3 regions of the Streptomyces sp. MAI_2237 genome follow, and region 2 is predicted to be linked to each of the others. Evidence: riboswitches for the same ligand, from Rfam matches in the RefSeq annotation. Region 2 holds a riboswitch; each other region holds the start of a gene.

Evidence for each region. A riboswitch is a leader RNA that binds a small molecule or an ion and turns the genes downstream of it on or off. The one in region 2 is predicted to bind cyclic di-AMP.
Region 1: it holds a riboswitch for cyclic di-AMP, as region 2 does, so the genes downstream of both, LN251_RS23330 (M23 family metallopeptidase) here and LN251_RS34205 (NlpC/P60 family protein) in region 2, are expected to answer to the same signal.
Region 3: it holds a riboswitch for cyclic di-AMP, as region 2 does, so the genes downstream of both, LN251_RS16815 (transglycosylase SLT domain-containing protein) here and LN251_RS34205 (NlpC/P60 family protein) in region 2, are expected to answer to the same signal.

The regions. Positions count from the first base shown of each region.
Region 1 covers NZ_JAJPGQ010000003.1:2,803,461-2,810,729, forward strand. The annotation lists gene LN251_RS23320 (M16 family metallopeptidase) at 1-500, shown strand, start outside; gene LN251_RS23325 (M16 family metallopeptidase) at 497-1,885, shown strand; cyclic di-AMP (ydaO/yuaA leader) riboswitch at 2,089-2,253, shown strand; gene LN251_RS23330 (M23 family metallopeptidase) at 2,266-3,039, shown strand; gene LN251_RS23335 (GntR family transcriptional regulator) at 3,230-3,913, shown strand; gene LN251_RS23340 (HPr family phosphocarrier protein) at 4,052-4,333, opposite strand; gene LN251_RS23345 (bifunctional acetate--CoA ligase family protein/GNAT family N-acetyltransferase) at 4,524-7,269, shown strand, end outside.
Region 2 covers NZ_JAJPGQ010000005.1:1,282,024-1,289,292, forward strand. The annotation lists gene LN251_RS34185 (FAD-binding oxidoreductase) at 1-193, opposite strand, end outside; gene LN251_RS34190 (ATP-binding protein) at 301-2,901, opposite strand; gene LN251_RS34195 (LysR family substrate-binding domain-containing protein) at 3,553-4,299, opposite strand; gene LN251_RS34200 (DUF5997 family protein) at 4,358-4,765, shown strand; cyclic di-AMP (ydaO/yuaA leader) riboswitch at 4,984-5,143, shown strand; gene LN251_RS34205 (NlpC/P60 family protein) at 5,152-6,756, shown strand; partial or broken gene LN251_RS34210 (enolase C-terminal domain-like protein) at 6,882-7,163, shown strand.
Region 3 covers NZ_JAJPGQ010000003.1:1,394,078-1,401,346, forward strand. The annotation lists gene fahA (fumarylacetoacetase) at 1-312, opposite strand, end outside; gene LN251_RS16800 (carboxylate--amine ligase) at 552-1,799, shown strand; gene LN251_RS16805 (FAD-dependent oxidoreductase) at 1,866-3,068, shown strand; gene LN251_RS16810 (HAD family hydrolase) at 3,245-4,072, shown strand; gene LN251_RS16815 (transglycosylase SLT domain-containing protein) at 4,069-4,551, opposite strand; cyclic di-AMP (ydaO/yuaA leader) riboswitch at 4,557-4,735, opposite strand; gene LN251_RS16820 (polyprenyl synthetase family protein) at 5,580-6,590, shown strand; gene LN251_RS16825 (CHRD domain-containing protein) at 6,767-7,269, shown strand, end outside.

The DNA.
Region 1 (7,269 bases), on a different contig from region 2:
TCGTACGGCGCGACCGTACGGCCGTCGCGGCCGGCTTCGGCCTGCTGCGCCTGGCCGGGGCGCCCTCGCTGGGCTGGCTGGACGTGAAGACGTCCGGTGACGTCGAGGTGCCGGTCATCGAGGCCGCCATCGACGAGGAGCTCGCCCGGTTCGCCGCCGAGGGCCCCACGAGCGAGGAGATGGAGCGCGCGCAGGCGCAGTTGGAGCGCGAGTGGCTGGACCGGCTCGGCACGGTCGCGGGCCGCGCCGACGAACTGTGCCGCTTCGCCGTCCTGTTCGGCGACCCGCAGCTCGCCCTGACCGCCGTCCGGCGCGTTCTGGAGATCACTCCCCAGGAGGTGCAGGAGATCGCCAAGGCCCGCCTGCGGCCCGACAACCGCGCGGTGCTCGTCTACGAGCCCGTCTCCGGAGGGGTCGCCGAGGACGCGGATCCCCCCGAAGACCCCGAGGCCGAGGCCACGGTCGAAGCCGGCGACAAGAACCAGGAGGCGGCCAAGTGAGCGAGCTCGCCACGATGGAGTTCCACCCGCAGCCCCAGGCCGGCGAGGCCAGGCCGTGGGCGTTCCCGGCGCCCACGCGCGGGGCGCTCGGCAACGGCCTGACCGTGCTGCGCTGCCACCGCCCCGGCCAGCAGCTCGTCGCCGTCGAGGTCCTCCTGGACGCGCCCCTGGAGGCCGAGCCGGCCGGCTTCGAAGGTGTCGCCACGATCATGGCGCGCGCCTTCTCCGAGGGCACCGACAAGCACTCCGCCGAGGAGTTCGCCGCCGAGCTGGAGCGCTGCGGCGCCACCCTCGACGCGCACGCCGACCACCCCGGCGTCCGCCTCAGCCTCGAAGTGCCGGTCTCCCGTCTGGCCAAGGCGCTCGGCCTGCTCGCCGACGCCCTCCGGGCGCCCGCCTTCGCCGACGGCGAGGTCGAGCGGCTGGTGCGCAACCGCCTGGACGAGATCCCGCACGAGCTGGCCAACCCCTCCCGCCGCGCCGCGAAGGAGCTCTCCAAGGAGCTGTTCCCGGCGGCCTCGCGCATGTCCCGCCCGCGCCAGGGCACCGAGGAGACCGTCGAGAAGATCGACGCGGCCGCCGTACGCGCCTTCTACGACCGCCATGTGCGGCCCGCGACGGCCACCGCGGTCGTCGTCGGCGACCTCACCGGCATCGACCTCGACGCCCTGCTCGGGGAGACCCTGGGCGCCTGGACGGGCTCCCGGGCCGAGTCGCGTCCCGTGCCGCCGGTCACCGCCGACGACACCGGGCGCGTGATCATCGTGGACCGTCCCGGCGCCGTCCAGACGCAGCTGCTCATCGGCCGCGTCGGCCCTGACCGGCACGACCGGGTGTGGCCGGCGCAGGTGCTCGGCACGTACTGCCTCGGCGGCACCCTCACCTCCCGCCTGGACCGCGTCCTGCGCGAGGAGAAGGGCTACACCTACGGTGTGCGCGCGTTCGGGCAGGTCCTCCGGTCCGCGCCGGACGGCACGGGCGCGTCGATGCTCGCCATCAGCGGCTCCGTCGACACCCCGAACACCGGCCCGGCGCTCGACGACCTCTGGAAGGTGCTGCGCACGCTCGCCGAGGGCGGCCTCACCGACGCCGAGGTCGACGTCGCCGTGCAGAACCTCGTGGGCGTGGCGCCGCTGAAGTACGAGACGGCCGCGGCGGTCGCGAGCACGCTGGCCGACCAGGTCGAGCAGCACCTGCCCGACGACTACCAGGCGACGATGTATCAGCAGCTCGCCTCGACCGGCACGGTGGAGGCCACCGCGGCGGTGGTGAGCGCGTTCCCGGTGGACCGTCTGGTGACCGTCCTCGTCGGCGACGCGGCGCAGATCAAGGAGCCGGTGGAGGCGCTCGGCATCGGTGAAGTGACCGTGGTTTCCGCCGAGTAGCGGCACGCGCGCGTGGACGGGCCCTGGTGACCGACCTGTCACCAGGGCCCTTCTATGTCCGAATTGGCGCGGAATTGAAGGAGAGATGCCCATGTGCCCTGTGGGATGCGCTACAAAAGCCGCGTTCCGTTTGGGAATTGAAAGGCGCCCCGCTTAGCTTCATCCGGGCTGTCCGTCAGGCACCGCGCCGCATCCGCGGCACCGGGCAGTCATCGCCGAGTCCCCGTACGGCGCGAGCCAGGGGAGCCGGGGACCCACCGTAGTCCCTGGGGTGAATCGGACGCCCGCGCGAGCCGCGAGGGGGTCCGTAGGAGACCTTCCTGCTCCGAACCCGTCAGCTAACCCGGTAGGCGAGAGGGAAGGAAAGGACCAGCCTGTACATGGCGTTCATGTGCGCCACCGGGAAGCACCGTCGTCCCAGCCGCATCAAGCGTTCCACCGCCCAGGTCGCCGGCGTCGCGGCCCTCGCCACCACCGGTGTCATCGGCGCCCTCGCGGCCCCCGCGCTCGCCGCCGACAACTCCGTCGACGCCGTCGAGCAGACCGGCTTCACCCCCGTCATCACCATCGGCGACTCGATCGCCGAGAAGATCGACGCGCAGGCCGAGGCCCAGAAGCAGGCCGCCGAGGAGGCCGCCCGAAAGAAGGCCGCCGAGGAAGCCGCGCGCAAGAAGGCCGAGGCGCTCGCCAAGAAGGAGCGCGAGGCCAAGGAGCGCGCCGCCCGGGAGGCCGAGCGCAAGCGCCTGAACTCCTTCGTCGCGCCGATCTCCGGCTCCTACGTCTCCACGGGCTACAAGGCCAGCAGCTCCCTGTGGTCCTCCGGCAGCCACACCGGCATCGACTTCCACGCCGCGAGCGGCACGTCGGTCCACGCCGTGGGCTACGGCACGGTCGTCCAGACCGGCTGGGGCGGGGCCTACGGCAACCAGATCGTGATCCGGATGAACGACGGGACGTACACCCAGTACGGCCACCTGTCGTCCATCGGCGTCTCCGTCGGCCAGAAGGTCGTCACCGGCCAGCAGATCGGGCTCTCGGGCTCCACCGGCAACACCACCGGACCGCACCTGCACTTCGAGGCCCGTACGACCCCCGACTACGGCTCGGACATCGACCCCGTCGCGTACCTGCGCTCGCACGGCGTGAACGTCTGACGACGTCCCCCACGGACTGAGAGGACCCCGGCTCCCCCGAGCCGGGGTTTTCGTCGTTTCTGTCGCCCCCGTGTCCAAAAAATATCCATGGATTCCGGCCCGCCGTCGGAAATTCCGGCTCACTGCAATAGAGTCGCTGGACACAACGTCAATCGTCGACGTTTCACGGGGATTAAGACGGAGGTCGGTCATGCGTATTCCGGCGCACTCGGTGTGCACGGCCATCCGGGACGACATCGTCGCGGGTGTCCACGAGCGTGGCGGCCGTCTCACCGAGGAACTCCTCGCCCGTCGCTACGGCGTCTCACGCGTCCCCGTCCGCGAGGCCCTGCGCACCCTGGAGGCCGAGGGCTTCGTGGTGACCCGCCGGCACGCGGGCGCGTGCGTGGCGGAGCCGACCGAGCAGGAGGCCGCCGACCTGCTGGAGATGCGCATGCTGCTGGAGCCGCTGGGCGCGTCCCGGGCCGCCCAGCGGCGCACCGAGGCCCACCTCAAGGTCCTGCGCGGCCTGGTCAGACTGGGCCAGGAGCGGGCCAGGAGGGGCGGCAGCGAGGACCTGCGCTCCCTGGGGAGCTGGTTCCACGAGACGCTCGCCCAGGCCTGCGGCAGCCCCGCCCTGACGTCGATGCTGACCCAGCTGCGCCACAAGATCGCCTGGATGTACGTGGTGGACGCGCCGGCCAACCCCGTGGAGTCCTGGGCGGAGCACGGCGCGATCGTCGACGCCGTGGCCCGGGGCGACGCCGAGCGCGCGCGGGCGATCACGACCCTGCACGCCGAGCGCTCGACCGCCGCGCACCGGCTGCGGTACGGCGGCGCGAACGGTGTGAGGAACTCGCAACATGCCGTAAACATGTCGGGCCTGCGGCATTAACACGAACGCCGTATACAAAGAGCAGAGAATTCCGGGGGGCTATTTCATGCTGCCCGTCGTCGAGAATTACCGACACCGGCACCGGAAATGCGAAGGGCCCGCCCGGTAATTCGGACGAGCCCTTCGGCGGTGCCGCGATCAGACGGTCTCGGGAAGCTCCTCGAGTCCCTCGGAGACCAGCTTGGCCAGCCGGTCGAGGGCGGCGTCCGCGCCCTCGGCGTCGGAGGCGAGGACGATCTCCTCGCCGCCCTGGGCGCCCAGGCCCAGGACCGCCAGCATGGAGGCCGCGTTGACGGGGTTGCCGTCGGCCTTGGCGATCGTCACCGGGATACCTGCGGCCGTGGCGGCCCGGACGAAGATGGAAGCGGGGCGGGCGTGGAGGCCCTCGGCCCAGCCGACGTTGACGCGGCGCTCAGCCATGTGATGCTGCCCTTCGGTGTTCAGGGTTGTCTAGACCAGTTTCCCACACGTGAAGTGTCTCCGGAGCGGTCCTCACGTTCCGTTCCGGGATGGGCGGTCGGGCCGCGGCCTCGGCCCGACGCACGTCCTCTTCGGTTCTGACACAGACTGCCTCGCGCCGCTGTCGGACGCGAGCCGTACTCTGGGGCCCATGCAGACCACGCCGGACCGGCACGAGTACCCCGCCCACTGGGAGGCCGACGTGGTGCTGCGCGACGGCGGCACCGCGCGCATCCGCCCCATCACCGTCGATGACGCAGATCGCCTCGTCAGCTTCTATGAGCAGGTCTCGGACGAGTCGAAGTACTACCGCTTCTTCGCGCCCTACCCTCGCCTGTCCGCCAAGGACGTCCACCGCTTCACGCACCACGACTTTGTGGACCGGGTGGGACTCGCGGCCACGGTCGGCGGCGAGTTCATCGCCACCGTACGCTACGACCGCATCGGCGCCGACGGAACGCCCGCGTCCGCGCCCGCCGACGAGGCCGAGGTCGCCTTCCTCGTCCAGGACGCCCATCAGGGCCGCGGTGTGGCCTCCGCCCTCCTCGAGCACATCGCCGCCGTCGCCCGCGAGCGGGGCATCCGCCGCTTCGCCGCCGAGGTGCTGCCCGCCAACACCAAGATGATCAAGGTGTTCACGGACGCCGGGTACACCCAGAAGCGCCACTTCGAGGACGGCGTCGTCCGCCTGGAGTTCGACCTCGAACCCACCGACCGCTCCGTCGCCGTGCAACGCGCGCGTGAGCAGCGCGCCGAAGGCCGTTCCGTACGGCGCCTGCTGGCACCCGGCTCCGTCGCCGTCGTCGGCACCGGCCGCGCGCCAGGGGGAGTGGGGCGCAGCCTTCTCGACAACATCCAAGACGCCGGTTACGCCGGGCGCCTCCACGCCGTCAACGCCGCCTTCCCCGAGGACCTCAAGGACCTCGACGGCGTCCCCGCCCACCGCTCGGTGCGCGACATCGACGGCCCCGTCGACCTCGCCGTGGTCGCCGTGCCCGCCGAGCACGTCCCCCAGGTCGTCACCGAGTGCGGCGAACACGGCGTGCAGGGGCTCGTCGTGATCTCCGCCGGGTACGCCGAGAGCGGCCCCGAGGGACGCGAGCGCCAGCGCGAACTCGTCCGGCACGCGCGCACGTACGGCATGCGGCTCATCGGCCCGAACGCCTTCGGCGTCATCAACACCTCCGAGCAGGTACGGCTCAACGCCTCCCTCGCCCCCCAGATGCCCCGCCCCGGCCGCATCGGCCTGTTCGCCCAGTCCGGCGCCATCGGCATCGCCCTGCTGTCCCGGCTGCACCGGCGCGGCGGCGGCGTCACCGGCGTGACCGGCGTGTCCACCTTCGTCTCCTCCGGCAACCGTGCCGACGTCTCCGGCAACGACCTCATCCAGTACTGGTACGACGACCCGGACACCGACGTCGTCCTCATGTACCTGGAGTCCATCGGCAACCCCCGCAAGTTCACCCGCCTCGCGCGGCGCACGGCGGCCGCCAAACCGCTGGTCGTCGTCCAGGGCGCCGGTTCGGCGCCGCAGGGCCACGCCGTACGCGCCACCCGGCTGCCGCACGCCACGGTCTCCGCGCTGCTCAGGCAGGCCGGCGTCATCCGCGTCGACACCATCACCGAACTCGTCGACGCCGGACTGCTGCTCGCCCGCCAGCCGCTGCCCGCCGGACCCCGGGTGGCGATCCTCGGCAACTCCGAGTCGCTCGGCCTGCTCACCTACGACGCCTGCCTCGCCGAGGGCCTCAGGCCCCAGCGCCCCCTGGATCTGACCACCGAGGCCTCCGCCGCCGACTTCCACACGGCGCTGCTGCACGCGCTGGAGGACGACTCCTGCGACGCGGTCGTGGTGACGGCGATCCCCGCCATCGGGGAGGCCTCCCCGGGCGACGCGGAGCTGGCCGAAGCACTGCGCTCGGCCGCCCAGGCCGTCCCCGGCAAGCCCGTGCTGGTGGTCCACGTGGAGCTCGGCGGACTCGCCCAAGCCCTGTCCGCCGCGACGAGCACCGCACCCCAGACCGGTTCGAGCACCCCCTCCGGCGCCCGGCTGCGCCCCTCCCAGATGCTGCCCCCCACCACCCAGCCGGCCCCCGCCACCGGCGCCCCGGCGGAATCCCGCCTCATCCCCGCCTACCCCGCCGCCGAGCGGGCCGTACGGGCCCTGGCCGAAGCCGTGCACTACGCCCAGTGGCGGCGCGAGGCCACCGAGCCCGGCAGGGTGCCCGAGTACGACGACATCGACGAGAAGGGCGCCGCCGAGCAGATCGACGGCCTGCTCGCGCGCGGGCAGGGCCTCACCCTCGGCACCGGGGAGACGCACCAGCTCCTCGGCCGGTACGGCATCGACGTACGCAGGGCCGTGCCCGCCTTCACCCCGGACGACGCCGTCCGGGCCGCCGACGGCATCGGCTACCCCGTCGCCCTCAAGGCCACCGCCCCGCACCTGCGCCACCGGGCCGACCTGGGCGGCGTCCGCCTCGACCTCGCGGACGAGGAGCAACTGCGGCGGGCGTACGCCGAGTTGACGGAGCTGTTCGGCGAGCCCGAGGAGCTGCGCCCGGTGGTGCAGGCGATGGCGCCCCGCGGTGTGGACACCGTCGTTCGGGCCGTCATCGACCCGGCGGCCGGGGCCGTCGTCTCGTTCGGCCTGGCCGGACCGGCCTCCCAGCTGCTCGGCGACATGGCGCACCGGCTGGTCCCGGTCACCGACCGGGAGGCCGCCTCCCTGGTCCGGTCGATCCGGACGGCACCCCTGCTGTTCGGCTGGCGCGGCTCCACCCCCGTCGACACGCCTGCGCTGGAGGAACTGCTGCTGCGGCTGTCCCGGCTGGTCGACGACCACCCGGAGGTCGTCGCGGTCACCCTGGAGCCCGTCGTCGTCGCCCCCCACGGCC
Region 2 (7,269 bases):
GGGCGCGGGCGAAGCCGATCACGCGGGCTACGGCGTCCGCGTCGGCGCAGCGCGCGACGAGGGCGGGACGCCGGTCGATCATCGCGTTGTAGACGGCGCGGGCCTGCTCGTATCCGGAGTCGTCGGGGCCGATCAGCTCTCCCGTGAAGTCCGCGAGTTCCCGTCGTGCCGCCTGGGCGGGTGTGGTGGTCATGCGATATCCCCCGTTTCTTCGTGAGTCGGGTTGATTACGCATGTTCTACTCGGGTTGCGCGGGTGCGGGCATCGGTGGGCATCACCTACGTCGGCCGCCCGGGATACCTACCTTTCGCGCCGGGGCAGCAGCCCGAGTTCCGCGGCCCGGTCGGCGACGTGCCGGCGGGTGGGGGCGTCCAGCTTGCCGAGGACGGCGCGGACGTGGTTGTCGACGGTCCGCACGGACACGACGAGCCGCGCGGCGATCTCGGCGTTGGTCAGGCCCTGGGCGAGCAGCCGCACCACCTGGAGCTGGCGTTCGGTGAGCCCTCCGGGGTTGCCGCGGGTGGCGGCGAGCGGGCCGCGCGGGATGTGCCGCACCCCGAGCCGGCGCAGTTCGGCCCGGACGAGGCGGGCCAGTGGTTCGGCGCCCAGGGCGTCGAGTGCGGCGAGGGCGTCGAGCTTGTCCGCGGGGTGCGGGCTCTCCGCGACGGCGGCGGCGTGCTCGTAGGGGCAGCCGGCGGCCTTCCAGAGGGCCGCGGCCTCGCGCCAGTGGCCGCGCGCCTGCAGGGCGTAGGGGTGGTCGGAGTCGCCGTCCGGCACCGGATGCCCGGCCTTGGTGAGCCAGTAGCCGAGCTCGGCGCCGTAGGGGATGCCCGTCAGGTGGCGGGCCTGGGCGTGGACCGGGGCCGCGGCCTCCACCACGGCGTCCGCGTCCCCGCGCAGCCAGGCCGCCTCCGCCAGCGCGGCCGCGACGGGACCGGTGCGCTGCAGTTCCCTGGCCCGTACGGCGATCTCCCGGGCCTCGGCGAGGAGTTCGCCGACCCCGGGCCTGCCGCACCGGACGCGCACCCGCGCCAGCACGGTCAGGGCGGGGCAGCGGGCCGGCGGGAAGTCGTGGACGCCGAACTCGGCGTGCCGTTCGGCGTCGTCCCAGTCGGCGGCGGCGAGGCGGCGCAGGGCCAGTTCGACGTGGAGGTAGGTGAGGAAACCGAGGTGCTCGGCGCGGTCGGCCAGATCCAGGGCCCGCGGCAGCAGACGGTCGGCGTCCGTGAACTGCAGGTTGTCCAGGAGGGTCCAGATCAGGTTGGCGTAGGAGCGGCAGGCGTGCTCGGCCTCGCCCGCGCCGAGGGCGACCTCCAGGCTCTCCTCCAGCTGCTTGCGCCCGTCGGGGTCACCGCCCCGCCAGCGGGCCGTGCCGAGGTTGTTGAGGGCGTGCGAGAGGATCGCCGCGTCGTCGGCCTTGCGGGCCAGCACGATGGCGCGCTCGGCGTGCTCGACGGCCTCGGGGTAACGGTCGGAGAGCATGCGCAGCTGGGCGATGTTGCTGACGGCAAGGGCGAGCAGCCGGTCGTCGCCCGCGTGCTCCAGGACGGTGACCGCCTCGCGGGCGGCGGCCTGGGCCTGGTCGGCGTCCCCGGCCCACCAGTGGATGCGGGAGAGCCAGCGCAGGTCGGAGCCGAGGGCGAGGATGTCGCCGAGGGAGCGGCGCAGCGCGACCGCCTCGCGCTCGGCGGTGACGGCGGCGGCCGTGTCGGCGATGGTGTAGCTCTCCACGGCGTGGCGTTCGAGCAGGTCGGCGAGCTCGGCCGGGCCGTAGCGGTGGCGCTGGCCCAGCACGAGCCCGAGCTGGGCCGCGGCCTCGCGGTGGGCACCGGCGTCGGCGGCGTCGCGGGCGGCGTCCGGACCGTAGCGGGCGATGGCGTCCAGATCGCCGGCCCGGGCGGCGTGGTGGACGACGCGGGCGGCGTCGGCGCCGGGCCGGGCGACGAGCGCGGCGAGGACGTGGCGGTCGAGGTCGATGCGCCGGGCGGCGGGCACCGAGTCGGCGACGGCCCGCCGGATCAGCTCGTGCCGGAAGGCGATCCGTTCCGGGGTGACGGTGAGCAGCCCGCGCTGTTCGGCCTCGGCGAGGACCGTCACGCCGTCGGCGAGCAGCGCGTCGACCAGCGGGCGTTCGACGGCCGAGGGGATGACGGCGAGCTGCTCCAGGGCGTCCACGGTGGCCGGCCGCAGACCGCGCAGCCGGGCGAGCACCGCGTCGACGACCGTGGGCGGCACTCCCCCGGTGCCGCCGGCCGCCAGGACCTCGGTGACGAAGAAGGGGTTTCCCGAGGTCACCTGGTACACCTGCGCCGGGTCGAGCCGGCCGGCCGCGCCGAGCTCGGTGACGGCGTCGAGGGAGAGCCGGGCCAGGGGAAGGCGGTGCACGCGGGGCGCTCGGGAGACCTGGCCGAGGAGGTGCCGCAGGGGGTGGCCACGGTGCAGTTCGTCGTCGCGGTAGGTCAGGACGAGCAGGGCGGGCAACCGGTCCATCCGCCGGACGAGGAAGCGCAGGGCGTCCAGGGACGCCTCGTCGGCCCAGTGCACGTCCTCGACGACGAGTACCGCGGGATGCGGAGTCATGGCGAGCTCGGCGTGCAGGGCCTCGTAGACGCGGTGGCGGTCGCCGCCCTCCGTAACGGCTCGGGCGAGGTCGGCGCCGACACTGCCGACGAGGTCGCGGAAGGGTCCGAGGGGGCGCCGGGTGGCGAGGTCGTCGCACTGGCCGACCAGCATCCGCGCCCGTCCGGGCAACCGGTCCGGCAGGGCTGTGACCAGGCTCGACTTGCCGATGCCCGCCTCGCCGAAGACGAGCGCCACCGCACCGGCGCCGTCGGCCGCCTGTCGTGCGGCCGAGCCCAGCAGTGCCAGCTCGGGCTCACGCTCGAGGATCCCCCGGTCCACCCACCGATTGTGCCACCGGGGCGAGGGCGGCGTCCCTGCGGTGCGGTGCTGCGGAGAGCCCGGTACGCGGGGGCGCGGGGGCGCGGGCCGCGCGAGGCCGGGCGGGTCGCGGCGCGGTACTTCGCCGACCCGTCGAGAGGTGCCGGGCGGGTGCGTGCGCGGCGGCGGAGGTCGCCTGCGTGCACAGGGGCGGAGCTCGCCGCCCTCATGAGCCAGCCGGTTTCCCGCTGAGCCGCAGGTCGGCCCCAGGAGCGTCCCAGCCCGCGCCGTGGGGACTACGAGCGGCGGTGGGGAGCTCACCCGCGTGCCCAGGGAGGAACCTCGCCACCCTCGTGGACCAGCCGGTTTCCCCGCTGAGCCGCAGGTCGGCCCCAGGAGCGTCCCGGCCCGCGCCGTGGGGACTACGAGCTGCGGTGGGGAGCTCACCCGCGTGCCCAGGGAGGAACCTCGCCGCCCTCGTGGACCAGCCGGTTTCCCGTTGAGCGGCAGGTCGGCCCCAGGAGCGTCCCGGCCCGCGCCGTGGGGACTGCGAGCGGCGGTGGGGTGCTCACCCTCGTGGCCAGGGAGGAACCTCGCCACCCTCGTGGACCAGCCGGTTTCCCGTTGAGCGGCAGGTCGGCCCCAGGAGCGTCCCGGCCCGCGCCGTGGGGACTACGAGCGGCGGCGGGGCTTTCCTCGCTTGGGGGTCTTCGACGTACCCGCTCTGGGGTTGCGGCCCGGCGTCTTGGCCGGCGCGGGCTTGCGGCGGGGTGCCGGCTTGTCCGCGGTCTTCTCGGCCGGCTGGGGCTTGCGGCCACGGGAGCTGTTGGCCGTACGGCCGCGCACGATGCCGATGAAGTCCTCCACCAGGTCGGTGGTGGCGTCCTCCGGCCAGCACAGGGCCACGCCCGACTGGGGCGCGTCGGTCACCGGACGGTAGGTGAGGTCCCTGCGGTGGTGGAGGCGGGCCAGGGACTGGGGCACCACCAGCAGGCCGACACCCGCCGCGACGAGCTCGACGGCGTCCTCGGTCGTCGCGGGGCGTTCGAAGGCGGGCTCGCCCGGCGGGGCGTCCCAGTCGAAGACGTCGTCGAGAGGGTGGAAGAGCACCTCGTCGGCCAGGTCGGCGAGGGTGATCTCCTCCGCCGCCGTGATCACGTGATCCTTCGGTACGACGGCCACCGTCGTCTCGGTGTAGAGGGGAATGGCGCTGAAGTACGTACGGTCCACCGGCAGCCGCACCAGGCCCGCGTCGGCCTCGCCAGCGCGCAGCACGCCGGGGGCCTCGGCGGCCGGTACGGGCTGGAGGATCAGCGGGATGTCGGGCAGGCGCTCGTTCCAGATCCGCACCCACTTGGCGGGCGTCGTCCCCGGGACGTACGCAAGCCGGAACGTCTGGGATGCTTCCGAGCCTGTCACCCCGCCAGGTTACCGGCCGTGGTCGGAGGCGTCGTACACGCTCGATACCCTGGACCCCATGAAGTCGCACCAGACCGCCCAGACGATGAAGCCCGCCACCGCGGCGAAGAAGCTGGGTGTGTACCTCGAGGCCACCCCCGCCGAGTTCCGGGAGGGCGCCGTCTCGCGCGCCCAGCTCGACGAGCTCCAGGCGAACCCGCCCGAGTGGCTGCGCGAGCTGCGGGCCAACGGCCCGCACCCCCGTCCGGTGGTCGCGGCGAAGCTGGGGATCTCCATCTCGGGTCTCGCGCGCGGCGGGGTCACCGAGGCCCTCACCACCGAGGAGATCGAGGCGCTGAAGCAGGAGCAGCCCGAGTGGCTGGTCAAGGAGCGCGCCACGCAGGCCGAGGTCCGCAAGGAGGGCGCGCGGATCAAGAAGCGCAACGCCGAGCGGGCGGCCGAGCAGGACCAGGGCCGGCGTTCCTGATCACCCTGCGAGCGAGGGCAGTTCGGTGACTCCCTGTCACCATCTGCGCGCCCTCGGTCCACCGTCGGGGCATCTGACGGTGCGTCACAACGAAGGTCACAAAAGCGTATCGGACATTCCGGCCGTCAACCTTCACACGAGGCGCACAAGTTGGCTAACTTGGCCTCAGGCCGCTCGTGTCACTCCGACGAACCCCGTCGGGAAGAGCGGCCTCCGCCCAATTCGGTACGCCTTCGCGGCGGCCGGAACCGGGGACCCAACCGAACATGGGGTGAATCGGCCCGACCGCCCTTCGGGGCAGGGGCCGTAGGGCATGCCTTCCGGAATCGACCGCCCGAACCCGACAGCTAACTCGGTAGGCGGAGCACGGAAGGAGTACGGCCCCCATGGCGCCGGAACGATCGTCGCGTGCCGGAGGCTTCGGCCTCCCCGGTATGCGCAACTCCGCCCTCGCGACGGCCGCCCTCACCTCGGTGGCCCTGTTCTCGCAGACGGCCGACGCCTCGCCCCAGCCGGGCGACGAAGCACCCAGCCGGGAAGACGTCCAGCAGCGCGTGAGCAGCCTGTACGCCCGTGCCGAGGACGACACCGGCCAGTTCAACCTGACCCGCGTGCAGAACGCGCGCGGCACCGGCGAGCGGGGCGGTCAGCCGCGCAGGACCTCGGACCCCGACCTCGACAACGTCAGCCGGCAGTGGTTCGACATGGCCCGGACGTCCATCGGGCCGACGGTCCCGGCGATCCTCCCGGGCGACCGCACGCCGGCCAGGCGCCCCGCGGCCGGCCGGCCCGCGCGGCCGGTGGAGGCCCGTGCGGCTCGTGAGCTGGAGGCCCCCGCGCGGGCCGTGCCCGAGCTGCCCGCCGCCGGACCCCGGCGCCCGGTGGCCGAGCTGCCCGCCGGTCCGACGGCGGCGCTCCCCGCGGTGCCGCAGCCCCGGCAGGAAGCGGCCACCCCGGCGCCCGTGGAGTCCCGGCAGACCTCGCTGCGCAAGTCCAAGCAGGAGAGCCAGCGCAAGGTCGCCGCGGCCAGCGATCTGCTGTACCGGCACGTCGCCCGGCAGACCTCCGCTCCGCGCCCCGCCGTCGCTGCGCAGCCCGACCGGAGCACCTGGCAGGCCGGCCCGCAGGCGGCGGCTCCCGCCGCGATCGAGGCCACGCCGGCCCAGCCCAGCTGGGCGGCCCAGGTCCAGCAGGCGGCCGCGGCACGCACGACGAACGACTCCGCACCGGCCCAGCCGGACTGGACAGCCACACCCCAGCAGCCCGCCGCCGCGCCGACGCAGCCGGGCTGGGACACCGGCGCACAGCAACTCGTCGCGCAGACCATGGCACCGTCCGCCCCGGCCCAACCCGGCTGGGACACCGGGGCACAGCAACTCGTCGCGCAGACCATGGCACCGTCCGCCCCGGCACAGACCGGCTGGGACACGGGTGCTCAGCAGATCGTCGCGGCTGCGCAGACCGACTGGCGGGACCCGGTGGCGCAGGAGCGGGCTCGGCGGGCGGCCGACGAGGCGCGGCGGTTGCGGGAGCCGTCGGTTCTGGACACCGGCGTGCCGGTGGTCGAGGAGCAGCGGGCGCCGCAGCCGACCGTCCTGGAGACGGGCGTCCCGGCCGTCGAGACGCCCACCGGCACGAAGGCCGACCGTGCCGTGGAGTTCGCCCGCGCGCAGATCGGCAGGCCGTGTCTGTGGGGGGCCGTCGGCCCGGAGTCGTACGACAACGCGGGACTCACCCAGGCCGCCTGGAAGGCCGCCGGGGTCGCGCTGCCGCGCAGCACGCACGAGCAGTCGAGTGCCGGCACGGTGATCCCCCTCGCCGAGAGCCGCCCCGGTGACCTGATCTTCTTCCACGACAACTTCAGCCACGTGGGGCTCTACACGGGGAACGGCCTGATGATCCACGCCCCCGGACCGGGTTCCGTCATCCGTGAGGAGTCGATCCACAACGCCGGCGAGGCGGCGATCCGCATCGCCGTACGCCCGGCCTGAGGTTCCGTCACACCTCCGACCGTCCACAACCGAAGAGCGTTCCGGGCCCCGCGCCGCCAGTCGGCGCGGGGCTCTTCGTCATGCCGTCCCGCTCCACCACACCTGTCGGCAGGCCCTGCACAGGCTCCGTGACGCACGTCGCCGCGGCCATCCCCCGGCTCGACCACTCCTGCGACACGCACTATCCGTGGAACTTCGCCGACGACGTGATCCGTCCGGGTGTGCTGGAGTTCCGCGACGGCCAGGTCGCGGTCCCCGAAGGACCGGGACTGGGCGTGGAGCTGGACCACGAGGCGCTGGGCAGGCTGCACCGGCTGTACGTGGAGTCGGGGGTGCGGACCCGCGACTCCACGGGCTGCATGCGGCGGGTCCGGCCCGACTTCGAGCCGCGACTGCCGCGCTGGTGAACGCCGCGGGCCGCCGGTCCCCCGTCCCGGCGGCCCGCACCGGATCCGGGGTCGGAGGTGAACCGGCCGTCCCCCCGTATCGAACCGCCGGGTCTCCCCCGCCGCG
Region 3 (7,269 bases), on a different contig from region 2:
GAGCGTCACCTGCGACAGCGGGTGGAAGTGCTCGGCGATCGTCTCCCGGTGCACCGTCACCCACGCCGTCAGCGCACGGCGTACGTCCGACCAGGTGGTGCGACCGGCGGACAGGAGCGCGTTCAGGGTCGGTTGCGCGAGCAGGGGCGCGTACGGCGAGCCGAGCGCCCGGGCCGCGGCGCCCGCGTCCAGGACGTGGTCGCCGAGCCGGACGCCGACGGTCCGCTCGCCGGCGGCCCCGAGGGAAAAGACGCCGTAGGGCAGGTTGTGCGGGCCGAAGGGGTCGCCCTCGGGGACGTCGAAGGGGGGCATGGGGTGCTGCCTCACTCTCACCTGTGTCACGAGCCAAGAACCGCACACCGGCGTGCGGCCCCGCCACACGTTACGGCCGAGTCGCCTGCCCTGACAGTGTCTAAAGAGTTTGCAATGTCCGAATTGGCCTTGTCGGAGGCCCCAATTCCGGCTTAGCGTCCTTTGGGGGACACGGACGGGGTGGGTCCGGTCCGTAGGGGGGACACGTGGGGGGACCCGTGGCCAGGAGCACGAGCAGTGTGCCTTTCGAGGCCGACCGTGCCGTGCCGGCCCTGATCGTCAAGTTCGGCGACTACCCGCTGCACCACGGTGGCGTGGGCGCGATCCGCAGCCTGGGACGCCTCGGTGTGCCCATGTACGCGATCACCGAGGACCCCTACACCCCCGCGGCCTCGTCCCGCTATCTGAAGAAGTGCTTCGTCTGGCCGACCACCGGCACGGAGGACCCCGGCCACCTGGTCGAGGGCCTGCTGCGGATCGGGCGCCGCATCGGCCGCCCCGCCGTCCTCGTCCCCACCGACGAGGAGGCCGCCGTCCTGATCGCGGAACACCAGGACATGCTCGCGGGCCGCTTCCTCTTCCCGCGCGTGGACCCGGCCCTGCCGCGCCGGCTCGCCAGCAAACAGGGCCTGCACGAACTGTGCGTGGAGCACGGCATCGCGAGCCCGGCGGCCGCGTTCCCGCAGTCCTACGACGACATCGTCGCCTTCGCCGAGAAGGCCCGCTTCCCGGTGGTGGCCAAGAACCGCGAGGCGTTTCTCAGGCGCACCCGGCCGGCGGTCAACGGCACGACGCGGATCGCCACCCGCGAGGGGCTGCTGCGGCTGGCCCGCGACTGGGGCGAGCGCCCCGGCGTGATCCTTCAGGAGTACCTGCCCAGGGAGGACGCCGAGGACTGGATCGTGCACGCCTACTTCGACCGCAACTCCACACCGCTCGCCCTGTTCACGGGCGTGAAGGTCCGCTCCTGGCCGCCGCACGCGGGCATGACGGCGAACGCGTACGTCGTCGACAACCCCGAACTCGCCGACATCGCCGCACGCTTCATCAAGCAGATCGGCTTCAGCGGCATCATCGACCTCGACCTGCGCTTCGACCGGCGCGACGGACAGTACAAGCTCCTCGACTTCAACCCCCGCATAGGCGCCCAGTTCCGGCTGTTCGAGAACGAGTCGGCCGTGGACGTCGTACGCGCCATGCACCTCGATCTGACCGAGCGCCCCGTTCCGGAAGGGGAACAGCGGGCCGGCCACCGGTACATCGTGGAGAACATCGACCTGCCCGCCCTGCTCGCCTACCGCCGCAGCGGCTATACGACGCCGCACGCACCGGCACGGGCGAGCGGGACGGAGCTGGCCTGGCTCGCGGGTGACGACCCGCTGCCGTTCCTCACGATGCTCGCGCGCTTCGTGCGGCCGGGCGCGAAGCACCTGTATCAGCTGTGGCGGACCAACCGCCGCGGCGGCACCGCCCGTTCGAACAGCTAGCCAGCGACGCCGGCTGTCCGAACCGGACACGAAGTGACGCAAGTGAACGTCCTGGGGAGGGACTTCGTGACTCAACCGGTTGCAGTCATCGGCGCCGGGCCCTTCGGCCTGTCGACCGCCGCCCATCTGCGCGCCCGGGGCATCCCGGTACGCGTGTTCGGCGAGCCCATGGTCAGCTGGCGCGACCACATGCCCGCCGGAATGCTCCTGAAGTCGACGCCGGCCGCCTCCAGCCTCCACGCCCCGCAGCGGGGCCACACCCTGGCCGACTACTGCGACGCCGCCGGCATCCGGCGGCTGGTGACCGACGAGGACATCATCCCCGTGGAGACCTTCATCGCCTACGGCGAGTGGTTCCAGCAGAAGCTGGTGCCCGACCTGGAGCGGGTGCGGGTGGTCTCGGTCGACCGGCGCGACGTGGGTGGCTTCGAACTCAAGCTGGACTCGGGCGAGTTGTTCACCGCCCGCGCTGTCGTCGTGGCGACCGGCCTGTCCGGCCTCTCCCACCTGCCCGCGGAACTCGCCGTGGCCGCCGCGGACGGCCCCGCCCCCACCGGCCCGGTCTCCCACAGCTCCCAGCACCACGACCTCACGCGCTACTCCGGCAAGGACCTGATCGTGGTCGGCGCCGGCCAGTCCGCGCTGGAGACGGCGGTGCTCGCGGCCGAGGCGGGCGCGCGGGTACGGGTGGTCTCCCGCGGGCGCGGCAAGGTCGACTTCGGCGCGCCGCCCTGGAAGCAGCCCAGGCTGCGCCCCGAGTCGCCCTTCGGCCGGGCCTGGTCCCTGTGGGCGTTCAGCTACTACGCGCAGCCCTTCCGTCATCTGCCGGCCCAGACCCGCCACTACCTGGTCCGCCGCGTCCTCGGCCCGCTCGGCGCCTGGTGGCTGCGCGAACGCTTCGAGGGCAAGGTGCAGGTCAGCGAGGTCGAGCGGATCGTGCGCACGGAGGCCGACGGCGGCAGCCCGGCGCTGACGGTCCGCACCCTCGACGGCCGGACGGACCAGCTGGCCGCCGACCACGTCATCGCGGCGACCGGCTACCGGGTGGACATCGCGGCGATGGACTTCCTCGGCCACGAGCTGCGCACCCGGCTCGCCGTCAGCCGCGGCGCGCCCCGGCTGGGTGCCGGATACGTCTCCTCGGTGCCGGGCCTGTACTTCACCGGTCTGCCGGCGGCGGCCTCGTACGGGCCGGTGATGCGGTTCGTGTGCGGCACGGACTTCGCCTCGCCGAGGCTCGCCAGGCACCTCGCGGCGGCCCACGGTTGAGACCCTGACGGACACGGCCGCAGGGGCCCGGCGGGCGCCGGGCCCCTGCGCCCACGGCCTCGGCTCGTGATCAAGGGCCGGGACCGGTGCGCGAGTTGACCGAGTGACGCCGGCGAACGGGGTGGTCGTCCGGTTCGCGATGAGTCGGCGGTGCGTCCTGTCCGTATTCTCTGATCATGGCCGCACCCACCGCATATGCACTCATCGCCACCGACCTGGACGGCACCCTCCTGCGAGGCGACGACACGTTGTCCGACCGGTCCCTCGCCGCCCTCGCGCGCGTGGCGGAGTCCGGCGCCCGGCACCTCGTGGTGACCGGCCGCCCGGCCCCCAGAGTGCGGCCCCTCCTGGACGACCTGGGCAGCACGGGGCTCGCGGTGTGCGGGCAGGGCGCGCAGGTGTACGACGCCGGCGCGGACCGTCTGCTGTGGTCCGTCAGGCTGGACCGGGAGCTGGCCGAGACGGCCCTCGGCAAGATCGAGGCCGAGGTGGGGCAGGTGTACGCGGCCGTCGACCAGGACGGCGTCGACGGGCTCACGCTCATCGAGCCCGGGTACCTGATGCCGCACCCGACCCTGCCCGCCGTACGCGTCGGGCGGCGCGACGACCTGTGGTGCGAGCCGATCAGCAAGGTGCTGCTGCGCCATCCCTACCTGTCCGACGACGAGTTGGCGGCGACGGCGCGTTCGGTGGTCGGTTCCCTGGCCACCGTCACCATGTCGGGACCCGGGACCGTCGAACTCCAGCCATGCGGCATCACCAAGGCGACGGGTCTCGCGCTGGCCGCCGAACACCTCGGCCTGGGACCGGCCCAGACCCTCGCCTTCGGCGACATGCCCAACGACATCCCGATGTTCGACTGGGCCGCCCGGGGCATCGCCATGGCCAACGCCCACCCCGAACTCAAGGCGGTGGCCGACGAGGTCACCCTGTCGAACGAGGACGACGGCGTCGCCGTCGTCCTCGATCGGATGTTCGCGGAGGTCTGTGACCTGCCGGCCTAGTAGGCGCCGTTGACGTTGTCGATGGAACCGTAGCGCTGGTAGGCGTAGTTGCAGGCGGCGGTGATGTTGGCGACCGGGTCGTAGGGGTCGTACGCCGTGCCCGCGACGTGGTAGGCGGCGAACGTCGGGTCGATCACCTGCAGCAGGCCCTTGGAGGGGGTGCCGGCCAGGGCGTTGGAGTCCCAGTTGTTGATGGCGTAGGGGTTGCCCGAGGACTCGCGCATGACGTTGCGGTAGATGCCGTCGTACGTGCCGGGGATGCCGTGCTGGGCCATGACCTGCAGGGACGCCCGGATCCAGCCGTCGAGGTTGTTGCTGTAGCCGAGCGAGGACGCGGTGACGACGCTGTCGGTCGCCGCGGAGGCGCTGGTCGCGCCGATGACCGGGAGGGCGAGCACGGCGGCGCCGGTGCCGACGACGGCGAGCTTGCGGACGAGGCGGGAGCGCTTGGTCTGGCGGTGGCGAGCGGTTGCGGGCATGGCGGTTTTCCTCTCCGTCGCCTGCGAGGTGAGCTGTCGGGTTCGGGCGGGAGCTGCCCGGCCGTGCCGCCGTACGGCGACACGACTTCACCCCGAGCCGGTCCGGGGCGTCGTGGGACGCCCCTCCGGCGGCTTACCTGGTTCCCCCGCTCCTGCCGTGCGTGTGAGTTGGTCGATGGGTGGAGAACGGGCGGCGGCAGGATTAGGCGTCCGCCCGGCAAGGCGGGAACGTATGCGAGAGCACATGTCCGGAACAAGTGGCGGAGTCACACCTCGGACCGCTTGACCTCGGTGTGGGGCGTTTGGGGTGCTTGATCCTTTGCGGTCGCCAAGCCTCAACTGGCGCTTCGAGGAAGGCGGATCGGCCGGAATCGCCCGGAATGTAGATCTTGGTCTCGCGTGAGCCAAGTCACGGGCGTCCACAAGCGCGCCAAATCGGGCAATGGGCCCAACTCATAGTCAACCGACTGCTCGTGAGGTCCGCTTCCCTCAAGTGCGATGTGAGCGCGCCCAGTCGCCCGCCGACGCAGACCGTCTCATTGGAGGAGGAAAGGGACTCTTCGGTGCGGTGGCCCGGAGCGCGCACGGGCGCGGCAGTCGCGCGCGAGGGCGTGAGGGCGCGAGGGGGATGGTCGGGCGCGCTCCGGGGGGGGCGCGGGTACGGGCCGCCTCGCCCGGCGGGGTGCGCACGCGCGCGGGGGCGATGTGGCGGCCCGCAGGGGTGGGCCGCTTCCGGGCGGGAAGCCGACTCCTGTGCGGGGTGCGCGACGCGGCTTCCCGTCGGCGGGACGGACCGGGTGACGGGGCGCGGCGGACGGAGGAGTCCGGTGGTCGGAGCGAGTCGTTAAATACACGCTGTTATCAGGTGATCACAAACATAACGGGCGTGATCCCATACCGCCCCTCCTGGACGGGCGGGCGGCATGGGTGATCGAAAGGCGACCGGATACGCTGACTTGAGTGAGGGCAGCGACCTATCGACAAACCGCGTAACCAGCCAGTAGACACCAGCAGACAGGAGACCCCTCGTGACCGTCGTCGGGCCGTTCGGGCTGAGCGTGCGGGACCAGGCTCTGGAAGCCGATGTCCAGGCCGGATTGGTGGCCGTCGAGGAGGGCCTGCTCGAAGCCACCAAGAGTGAGGTCCCCTTCATCACGGAGGCCGCCCAGCACCTGGTGCGCGCCGGTGGAAAGCGCTTCCGCCCCCTGCTGGTGATGCTCGCCGCCCAGTTCGGCGACCCGTACGCGCCCGGTGTGGTGCCGTCGGCCGTGGTGGTGGAGCTGACCCACCTCGCGACGCTGTACCACGACGACGTCATGGACGAGGCCGCGGTGCGCCGCGGGGTCGACAGCGCGAACACCCGCTGGGGCAACTCGGTGGCGGTCCTGACCGGCGATTTCCTGTTCGCGCGTGCCTCCCACATCCTGGCCGACCTCGGCCCGGAGGCCGTGCGGGTGCAGGCCGAGGCGTTCGAGCGGCTGGTCACCGGGCAGATCCTGGAGACGGCGGGGCCGCAGGACGGCCGGGACCCGGTCGAGCACTACCTGGACGTGCTCAGCGGCAAGACGGGGTCGCTGGTGGCCGTTTCCTGCCGGTTCGGCGCGATGATGTCGGGCGCCGACGAGACGGTCGTGGACGTGCTGACCCAGTACGGAGAGCGGCTGGGCGTCGCCTTCCAGCTCGCCGACGACGTCCTGGACATCGCCTCCGACTCGCACGAGTCGGGCAAGACCCCGGGCACGGACCTGCGGGAGGGCATCCCGACGCTGCCCGTGCTGCGGCTGCGGGAGCGGGCGCAGCGGCTCGGGCTGGCCGAGGACGTCGCGCTGTGCGAGCTGCTGGACTCCGACCTGAGCGACGACGCGCGGCACGCGGAGGCGCTGGCCGGACTGCGGGCGCACCCCGCGCTGGAGCAGGCGCGCCGGGACACCGTGCGGTACGCGCAGGACGCCCGGGCGGCGCTGGCTCCGCTGAAGGAGTGCGACGCCAAGGTGGCGCTCATGGAGATGTGCGACGCCGTCGTTCACCGGGCGGGCTGATTCGCCCCTGAGCGACCTGATTTCACCCTCCTGCCTCGGGTGGCCCCGTCGGCAGGATCGTGCGGTGTGACGTACGTCACATGGGTGGGCTGAGCCCTGTCTCCGGTCCCGCCGTACGCATACGCAGAAGGCCGGCGCAGGCGGTGCCGGCCGGTCTGCGGGGAGAAAACGGAATCATGGGCGTTCACGCGACGTTATCGAAGCGCTGCAAGAGCCTGATCGCGACCGCTGTCACGGTGGCCGCCCTCGGCGGCGTCGCCGCCGCGGCGACTCCCGCCTCCGCCGCCGGAGGCGACGACGGCGCCGGTGCGGGGGTGACCCTCCTCGCCACCAGTCTGCGCGGCGCCAACGAGGTGCCCGTGCCGGGCGGCCCGGCGGCGGGCGACAAGGACGGCGCCGCCCTCGAGTTCATCAAGATCGACGGCGACCGGGTGTCCGTCGCCGTCACCTGGCGCGGCACCGGCAGGCCGACCAAGCTCCACCTCCACCAGGGCGCCAAGGGCACCAACGGCGACGTGCGGATCGACTTCAGCGGGCTGCTGAAGAACAGCAGGCGGCACAGCGTCACCGGCACGGTCGAGGTCGAGGACCCGGCGCTGCTCGACGCGCTGCGGAACGACCCCGGTTCGTTCTACGCCAACCTGCACACCGCCGCGTTCCCCGGGGGAGCCGTCCGCGG